Regions from separate parts of the Staphylococcus saprophyticus subsp. saprophyticus ATCC 15305 genome, predicted to be linked through region 3. Evidence: predicted binding sites of a transcription regulator. Region 3 holds the regulator's gene; each other region holds the start of a gene.

Region 1 (3,293 bases), 420 kb from region 3:
CGTCTAATTCAGTACGTTTTTCTTGTAGTTTTGCAATTTTGCCTTTTTCTTCTTCTACGCGTGATTGAATTGCGTTTTGTTTTTCTTTTTCATTAGACAATTCTTGTTGTAATTCTTGTAAGCGTTGTTTACTCGCGTTATCTGATTCGTTTTTCAATGCGCTTTCTTCAATTTCTAATTGCATGACGCGACGATTAACTTGGTCTAACTCTGTTGGATTTGAACCCATTTCAGTACGAATCGTTGCACACGCTTGGTCCACAAGATCAATCGCTTTATCCGGTAAGAAGCGATCAGTAATATAACGATCTGATAGTTCTGCCGCAGCTACTAATGCTTTATCTTGAATACGTACACCATGATAAACTTCATAACGTTCTTTCAGTCCACGTAAAATGGAAATTGTATCTTCTACATCTGGCTCAGACACATTTACTTTTTGGAAACGACGCTCTAATGCAGAGTCTTTTTCAATATATTCTCTATATTCATTGAGTGTTGTTGCACCGATACAGTGTAATTCGCCACGTGCAAGCATTGGTTTTAGCATATTACCTGCATCCATCGCGCCTTCTGTTTTACCTGCACCAACAAGTATGTGAATTTCATCTATAAATAATATAATTCTACCGTCTGAGTCTTTCACTTCTTTAAGTACTGCTTTTAAACGTTCTTCGAATTCACCACGATATTTTGCACCTGCAACAAGCGCACTTAAATCTAATTCAAATATTGTTTTATCTAAAAGTGATTCAGGCACGTCTTTACGCACAATACGTTGTGCAAGGCCTTCAACAATTGCTGTTTTACCTACACCTGGTTCACCGATTAATACTGGATTATTCTTAGTCTTTCTACTTAAGATTCTCACAGTATTTCTTATTTCTTCATCACGTCCAATGACAGGATCCATATTACCTTGACGGACTTCTTCAACTAAATCTCTACCATATTTTTCTAAAGCTTCATAATTTGCTTCTGGGTTTTGTGACGTCACATGATTTCCTCCTCTAATTTTTTTAATGATTTCTACAATAACTTCTTTTTTATTATCGACAAATTTAATTGTTGTATCATCTATGTCCATTGCAGCTAAAATGATATGTTCCATAGAAATATACTCATCTTCATAAGTATTCATATACGTTTCAGCTTTATTTATTAATTCATTTGCTTTCTGGCTAATATATTGACCATATTGTACGTTATCCCCTTGTACTGAAGGATAATTTTTCAATTTTTCATCGTAAGCCTTATTTAAAAGTTCGGTCTCTATGTTTGCTCTTTCCAATACACTTTTAAATAAACTTTCACTTTCTTCAAGTGCTGCTTTTAATATTGCTTCTATTTCGATATTTTGATTTTCGTTATCTTTTGCTAGCTCTATTGCTTTTTGCAAAGCACCTTGAACTGCATAGGTCATTTGATTAATATCCAAAATGATTCACCTCACCATTTAGTCTTTGATCAAGAACAAAGTAAGTTTGACTTTGACTTTCTTTGACCTTAATTTTATTATAATCCTATTGTTCACTTTTATCAACCAATATGACTATAAATTTTAAATTATTTTAGCTGCGTGTAATGCCTTATATACCTATGTTTTGCCCATAATTTTTATATTCTAAACAATGACTTTGTTCATTTTAAACATGATATATAAACACCCCTTAGATATGAATATTCATGACACTCAATAAATTAAAAGGCATAACCTCTTGTTCATTAAGCGGTTATGCCTTTTATTGTGTTTTAGCAGTCTATTTCATGCAAATCACACTCTAATTAAATTTATTAAATTGACTCAATTTCATATTTAATTTTGCTACTTAGCAGTTGATTTCGTTGCAATATGTTTTAAAATTTCATCTGTTAATGCTTTTACACCTGAAGGCTCTAAATGAATACCATCTGGTGCAAAGTACTCGCTATGGCCTTTCGAACGTTGATACCAATCAATCAATGTTACATTATGATGCTTTTTAGCTGCGTCTGACATAACTTGGTTGACATGACCTTCATAGCTTTTTGGTACACGCGTGTTAATCAAATACACATTGGCTTTACCATATTTGCCTATCAGTTCGTCCAGCTGTGCTTCAGAAAAATCTCCATTCGTTCCTAATTCTAAAATCACTTGCTTAGACTTATAATTGTAAGATTTATATTTTTCATCTGTTAATGGTATAGCTTCATATAAATTACGTCCGACTTTACCATCAATGGTTGCATTGGGAACGTGCGTTTTAAAAGTTTCTCCAATATCAACCATAACCGAATCACCAATAAGCAGTGGACTCAAATCAGTATATACCTCATTATCTTTATCTTTTTTAAAATTTGAATCTCCTAAAAAGTTAACATGGTCGACCGGTATGGGTCTAACCATATACTTATCAATTTCTGCTGTATTATATGACGTTGATTTATTATTAATTTGGTCTTTTCCTAAACGATCAAATGTCCCCGCAAAAATAAAAATGGTTGGTAGCAGTATCACGCCTAGTAGTATAGTTCTGATTAATGCGGACTTTTTATATTTATTAATACTTAAGGCCTTGAATCCTTGTTTTCTAAACGGTGTTTCAATGAATCTATATGATATTTCAGCAAAGAAAATAGTCAATAAGATGTCTAGAGCATATACATATAATGGGACTTGGCCTTCAACATAATAGGAATGTAAAAAGCTTATGACTGGGAAATGCCATAAATATAAACTATAAGAGCGTTTACCAATATAAACAAAGAAAGGATTTCCAATTAATTTAGCGAAATACCCCGATGGATGCACTACACTAATGATAACAAATAAAGTGATACCGGAAATAAGGTAAAAACCACCATTATAGATCCAATCACTATTATCATCGACTTTAATGAAAAGTAATAAGAGTATTAAAATCCCTATTGCACCTATACTATCAATAATGAACCTGAGACTAGGATTAGGGTTCTGCTTTAATTTAAATGGCGGCCAAATAAAGGCTAATATAACACCGAGCAACATCGTTTGTAACCTTGTATCTGTTCCAAAATAAACACGAGAATGTTGCATATGTGGTTGAGAAATCCAAACCATTAAAAGTAATGAAATCAGTGAAATAATCCAAAAAATAAGTGTTACATTTCGGTATTTCTTAATTGTTAATAATAATGCTATCAAAACGATTGGAAAAACTATGTAGAATTGCTCTTCAATTGCTAATGACCACAAATGTTTTAATGGCATAAAGGCAAACTGTTCAAAATAATTTACATCAGTTGCAATATACCACCAATTTGATACATAA
Region 2 (3,293 bases), 310 kb from region 3:
TGCTTAGTCGTATACAAGCTACACAAGCTTTATTCGAATTATTTCAAAATCGTAAACATAAACCAGAAGTATTATTCAATGCGAGTGCTGTTGGTTACTATAAACCAGACTTATATCGTACGTATACTGAATTATATAAAACACTTCCTTTTGATTTTTTATCGGAAGTCGTATATCAATGGGAAAGAATGGCTCGCCAATTTGAAACGCTTGGTACGCGTGTCGTTATTGGTCGGTTTGGAATGGTCTTGTCTAATGATGGCGGCGCACTACCAATGATGAAATTGCCTTATGACTTTTATCTTGGTGGAAAATTAGGTTCAGGAAGACAATGGTATTCTTGGATTCATATAGATGATTTAGTGAGAGCCTTGCTCCATACTATCAATACAGAAAGTGCACGAGGTGTATTTAACTTTACTGCACCGATTGTAGAACATCAAAACATGTTTGGGTATACACTTGCACGCGTTTCTCATCGCCCTCATCATACATGGGTCCCATCGTTAGCCATTAGGTTAGCTTTAGGTCAAATGTCGACTGTTGTGCTCGATACACAAAAAGTAATACCTAATAAATTACAAGCAACCCATTTCAAATTTAAATATCCTGATTTAAAAATCGCACTCGAAGATTTAGTACATTAAGTGAATAGGAAGCGAAATGAATCATGAAGACAGATCGTTTAACACATGCCTTATTATTTATCGCTGGATTGTTATTATTAATTAATGGTATCTGTGCTTTTGAACAAAATTTAACTATGCTATTTATATCATCAATATTGGTGATAAGTGGTATCTGTGTAACATTTGTAGCCATTAAATTAATTTGGCGCAACTATCGTAGACTTAAAGTTAATAACAATTCATAATGTGAGATAAATAGAAAAGCCAAGCTACTGATTATGTAGCTTGGCTTTTTTAATGAAATTAAATCTTATGATTCTGGTACCATAACTTGGTCAACAAGACCATAGTCTTTAGCTTCTTCAGCTGATAAGAAATTATCACGATCTGTATCTTGCTCAATTTTTTCAATTGATTGACCAGTACGTTCAGCTAAAATTTGGTTTAATTTAGCACGTGTTTTAAGAATATGATTAGCAGCAATTTCAATTTCAGTCGCTTGTCCTTGCGCGCCACCTAATGGTTGGTGAATCATTACTTCAGCGTTTGGTAATGCAAAACGTTTACCTTTTGCACCTGCTGCAAGTAGGAATGACCCCATTGATGCAGCCATACCGATACAAATTGTTTGTACATCTGGTTTGATGTGTTGGATTGTATCGTAAATAGCGAAACCAGCAGTTACACTACCACCTGGTGAATTGATATAAAGATAGATATCTTTTTCTGCATCTTGTGCTTGTAAGAATAATAATTGAGAAACAATAGAGTTTGCTACATTATCATCGATTTGAGAACCTAACATTATAATACGGTCTTTTAATAAACGTGAGTAAATGTCATATGCACGTTCCCCACGGTTTGTTGTTTCAATTACTGTAGGTATTAAATTCATTAATATTGCCTCCTTATTTCTAACTGATAAACTTATTTTAACCTAAAAGTCAAACATGGTCAAAAAATAACGCTCAAAAATTTTATGAAAGTTGAATTATTCTTATTGACCGTTTTCGTTAAGATTTGTACACTTATATTAATGCGTCTTTACCCCCTCGTAGTGTAATGGATAACACGTAAGATTCCGGTTCTTAAGATAGGGGTTCGATTCCCTTCGAGGGGATTAATAAGTTATTTTCTCATTTTCACCCGATATCACTAGTTGTCAAAACACTTGTGGTGTCGGTATTTTTATATTTTATAGTATCATTCGTTTTGATGCGTTTTGAATTTCGCGCCCCCATTTAGTCCCCATTATAAAATCAATTGTTTTGTAAATACTTCTCTCATTATGCACGAACTTTAATTATTAAAACCAATATATTTCTTAACTTCTGCATAGTTTTCTGTATCATAATTTACATTTCTTACTGACCATTACTGCAGCATACTCAAACATTTCAGTCATTTTATATAATGCTTCTTTTATTTCATTAGTATTTAAATGAGGATAAGTGGAAGTCAATTCACTATTTTTATTAGATCCTAAATAATTAGGCAAGTATTTAAAGCTCTTACCAAAATTAACTTGAAAATCAAATTTATAACCTTTATCCCATGCAAGCATTAAAAGTAGCATTCTTCTACATATATTCAAATGATCTATTGAATAAAGCAACTCATTTCTCCATATACCTTTCATTACATAGGTAGAAACCCAATAGTACTCATTTATACATTCATCAAACAATTTCTGATATGGCTTACTTATCCAATAACTTGCTTCACTAACACTATTGTTTTTTGGTAACAAATTATCTTTATCAAGAAGTACTTTTATTAATTTATCTTCTGCCAAATATTCAGATAATTTATTTTTCGATAATAATGTTAAGTCTATTCGATTGTAATCATCAAATAGCATTAATATTGGATAACGTTCTTCTAATTCAGATGGATATAAATCTTGCGCTTCTGGAAACTGTGTTATTATTCTATTTCCAAACTGATTTATCCATTCCAAATCAGCAATTATATCTTCTAAATTTTCAACAATGTAGACAATATCAAAATCCTGATGTATATCGGGTTGAATTTTTACATTAACCCTAGACCCATTCATACATACTGCTTTTATATTTTTATCTTGTTTAGCAATATTAAGAATTAAGTTCAACATTTCTTTTTCTGTTCTCATTAGACACCTCACTAAATGACAATACTTTTATAAGCAACTTTTTAAATTTCGAACAATACCTGCTAGTCTTTTTTGGATAACAGTAAGTGGTCATTTTTGACCGTGTACATTGGTTGCTCTTTTTTGAGAAACCTAACCTCATACTCATTTTTGAGTAATAGCACATAAACTTTTTTGTGTGTGGACTTTTTACACACCTATTTTTGAGTACATACTTTTGGTTAAACATTTTTGATTAACATCACGCATCTATCTTAAAAGATTACACCAAAATTACCAAATCTATTTAATTATCTCTCTGACATTCGCTCTGTGTTGCATCGAGTAGTGAATTAACGTATAACTATACGTTTGATTGCTGATATTCGCTTTTTAAAATACTCATATGAATATCGGTTTCATACTTCCCATTAATATAAGCTCCTTCTCTTTCTTCACCCTCAACTTTAAATCCCACATTTTCATATGATTTAATAGCTCTTTCATTATACGCAAGTACCTTCAAATATACTCTGTGAAGTTTTAATTCG
Region 3 (3,293 bases):
ATACATGACTGCTTTTATGTTTAAATTAGATAAAGAATCCTGCAATAGCTGCTGAAATAAATGAAACTAAAGTTGCACCGAATAATAGTTTTAATCCGAAACGTGCAACCATGTCACCTTTTTCATTGTTCAATGATTTGATAGCGCCTGAGATGATACCGATTGAACTGAAGTTCGCAAATGAAACGACGAAGACTGAAATAACACCTTTCGCATGTTCACTCATATCTTTCACTTGGCTTAAGCTTTGCATGGCAACGAACTCGTTAGATAATAATTTTGTCGCCATAATAGAACCAGCTTGTACAGCATCGTTCCAAGGAACACCAACTAAGAAGGCAAATGGTGCAAATACGAAACCGATAAGTGTTTGGAAGTCCCAAGTAATGCTACCTCCAGAAATACCAGTGAATATTGCACTGACAAGACCGTTAAGTAACGCGATAATTGCTATGTAACCAATTAACATTGCTCCTACAATAACTGCTACTTTAAAACCGTCTAAAATATACTCGCCTAACATTTCGAAGAAAGATTGCTTCCCTGCTTCACTTTCTTGAACGATTAGTTTATCCTCTTTGGCATCTACTTTATAAGGATTAATGATAGAAGCGATAATGAAACCGCCAAATAAGTTCAATACGACTGCCGTAACAACGTAACGTGGCTCGATTAAGGTGAAATAGGCACCAATAATGGAAGCTGATACTGTAGACATCGCTGAAGCCGTCAAAGTATAAAGGCGTTGTTTAGGTATATGAGCTAATTCTTTCTTTAATGAAATAAACACTTCAGATTGTCCTAAAATGGCTGCCGCAACAGCATTGTAAGATTCTAAACGACCCATACCATTTATTTTAGAAATAGCTAAACCAAGTACATTAATAATCCATGGTAGGATTTTCGTATATTGTAAAATACCAATTAATGCAGAAATAAACACGATTGGTAATAATACATTAAAGAAGAATGGAGGGTTTTTTGGATCTACAAATTCAAAACCACCAAAGACAAAGTTTACACCTTCTGCTGCTTTTGCTAATAAATAGTTAAAGCCATCTGATATGCCGCCAATGACTGTGATACCGAATTTCGTTTTAAGTAAAATAAATGCGAATACAAGTTGTATGACTAACAATAGTCCGATATATTGCCATCGGATGTTTTTTCTATCTGAGCTAAATAGAAACGCTAATGCAAGAAACACTACTATCCCAATTAAACCGATAATTATATGCATAAGTTATTCATCCCTTTTAAATTTTCTTAACTTCTATAATACAATAAAATTGATAGCACTTACATGTTTAATTTAAAAATTTTAAAACATATTGGTTGAAAAAGGTCAAAGTTGGTCATATAATATAGTCAAAGAAGGTCAAAAGAGGTGATAATCATGCACAACATGTCCGACATCATAGAACAATACATTAAAAAATTATTTGAAGACACCAATGAAGACGTTGTTGAAATTCGACGAACCAATATTGCGCAGCGCTTTGACTGTGTGCCTTCTCAGCTTAATTATGTAATCAAAACACGTTTCACAAATGAACATGGCTATGAAATTGAAAGTAAAAGAGGTGGCGGTGGTTACATTCGAATCACTAAAATTGAAAATAAAGACGAAACAGGTTACATTAATCACTTACTTCAATTAGTAGGGCCATCTATTTCACAGCAACAGGCATATTACATTGTGGATGGTTTGTTAGATAAATCATATATTAATGAGCGAGAAGCAAAAATGATATACGCTGTAATAGATAGAGAAACATTGAAGATGGATATACTATCTAGAGATATTATTCGAGCAAATATAATTAAAAGATTGTTACATGTTATAAATTATTATTAAAGCGAGGTGTTACGTCGTGCTATGCGAAAATTGTCATTTGAATGAAGCAGAAGTGAAATTGGCAGTGAAAGGGCAAGATGGTATAAATGAAAAATGGGTATGTTCCACGTGTGCACAAGGAGGTAATCCTTGGACACAAAATCAACAAATCCAAGCCCAAGATGATATCGAAGGTGCGTTTGTAGTCAAACAAATCTTGCAACATCTAGCTGCTAAACATGGTATCGATTTTGATGAAATTGCTTTTAAAGAAGAGAAACGCTGTCCAACTTGCCATATGACATTAAAAGATATTGCACATGTTGGTAAATTTGGTTGTGCAGACTGCTATGCGACATTTAAAGATGACATAGTCGATATTGTACGACGCGTACAAGGTGGTCAAATTGAGCACATTGGAAAAACACCGAGATCTTCACATAGAAAATTGGCTTTAAAAAAACAAATTGAGGAAAAATCTTCTTATCTAAATCAATTGATAGAAGAGCAAAATTTTGAAGAAGCTGCCGTTGTTCGTGATGAAATCAAGGCATTAAAAGAGGACAGCGAGGTGAAACATGATGAGTAAAAATGATATTAGTGCATATATGAGTGAATGGATGAGAGATAGAGAAGAAAGTCCCATCGTTATGTCATCAAGGATTCGTTTAGCACGAAATCTTGAAAACCATGTGCACCCACTCATGTTTCTGTCTGAACAAGATGGTTTTAGAATTATTAATGAAGTACAAGATGCGCTTCCCGATTTAGCTGTCCAACGATTAGACGCAATGGATCAGCAAAGTAAATATAAACTTGTCGCGAAACATCTTATTAGTCCAGAATTAATCAGACAACCTGCATCGGCAGTGCTACTGAACGAGGATGAATCGTTAAGCATTATGGTAAATGAAGAAGACCATTTGCGTATTCAAGCGATGGGAAATGATTTATCTTTATCTTCATTATACGAAAAAGCTTCAGAGATTGACGATAAACTAGACAGTGAATTAGATGTAAGTTTTGATGAAACTTTAGGCTATTTAACAACTTGTCCAACAAACATTGGTACAGGCATGCGAGCAAGTGTTATGTTGCATTTACCAGGCCTAACGATTATGAAACGAATGAATCGAATTGCACAAACAATCAATCGTTTCGGTTTTACAATTAGGGGCATTTATGGAGAAGGTTCGCATGTTTATGGTCATATCTATCAAATTTCAAATCAACTTACATTAGGAAAAACTGAAGAAGACATCATTGAAAGTTTATCAGAAGTCGTTCAACAAATTATTAATGAAGAAATGCAGATTCGTGAACGCTTAAACCGACATAACTATACTGAAACATTAGATAGAGTGTATCGTTCGTTAGGTATATTAAAATATAGTAGACTGATATCTATGGAGGAAGCTTCACTAAGATTAAGTGAGGTCAAACTGGGTATTGATTT

What was found. Region 3 encodes CtsR, which represses protease genes until heat stress. Its sites were predicted from a motif close to ATGGTCAATAAAGGTCAAACA; they were not measured.
Region 1: the regulator CtsR is predicted to act here: its motif matches at 1,488-1,508, upstream of clpB (ATP-dependent chaperone ClpB).
Region 2: the regulator CtsR is predicted to act here: its motif matches at 1,570-1,590, upstream of clpP (ATP-dependent Clp endopeptidase proteolytic subunit ClpP).

Annotation. Positions count from the first base shown of each region.
Region 1 is NC_007350.1:1,875,534-1,878,826, forward strand. Features, by position in the region: gene clpB (ATP-dependent chaperone ClpB) at 1-1,438, opposite strand, end outside; gene SSP_RS09050 (acyltransferase family protein) at 1,826-3,293, opposite strand, start outside.
Region 2 is NC_007350.1:1,987,531-1,990,823, forward strand. Features, by position in the region: gene SSP_RS09620 (TIGR01777 family oxidoreductase) at 1-647, shown strand, start outside; gene SSP_RS09625 (hypothetical protein) at 671-874, shown strand; gene clpP (ATP-dependent Clp endopeptidase proteolytic subunit ClpP) at 940-1,524, opposite strand; tRNA gene SSP_RS09635 (tRNA-Arg) at 1,678-1,749, shown strand; gene SSP_RS09640 (aminoglycoside 6-adenylyltransferase) at 1,978-2,763, opposite strand; gene SSP_RS13205 (GNAT family N-acetyltransferase) at 3,107-3,293, opposite strand, start outside.
Region 3 is NC_007350.1:2,294,702-2,297,994, reverse strand. Features, by position in the region: gene SSP_RS11170 (NupC/NupG family nucleoside CNT transporter) at 26-1,240, opposite strand; gene SSP_RS11165 (CtsR family transcriptional regulator) at 1,397-1,858, shown strand; gene SSP_RS11160 (UvrB/UvrC motif-containing protein) at 1,875-2,426, shown strand; gene SSP_RS11155 (protein arginine kinase) at 2,419-3,293, shown strand, end outside.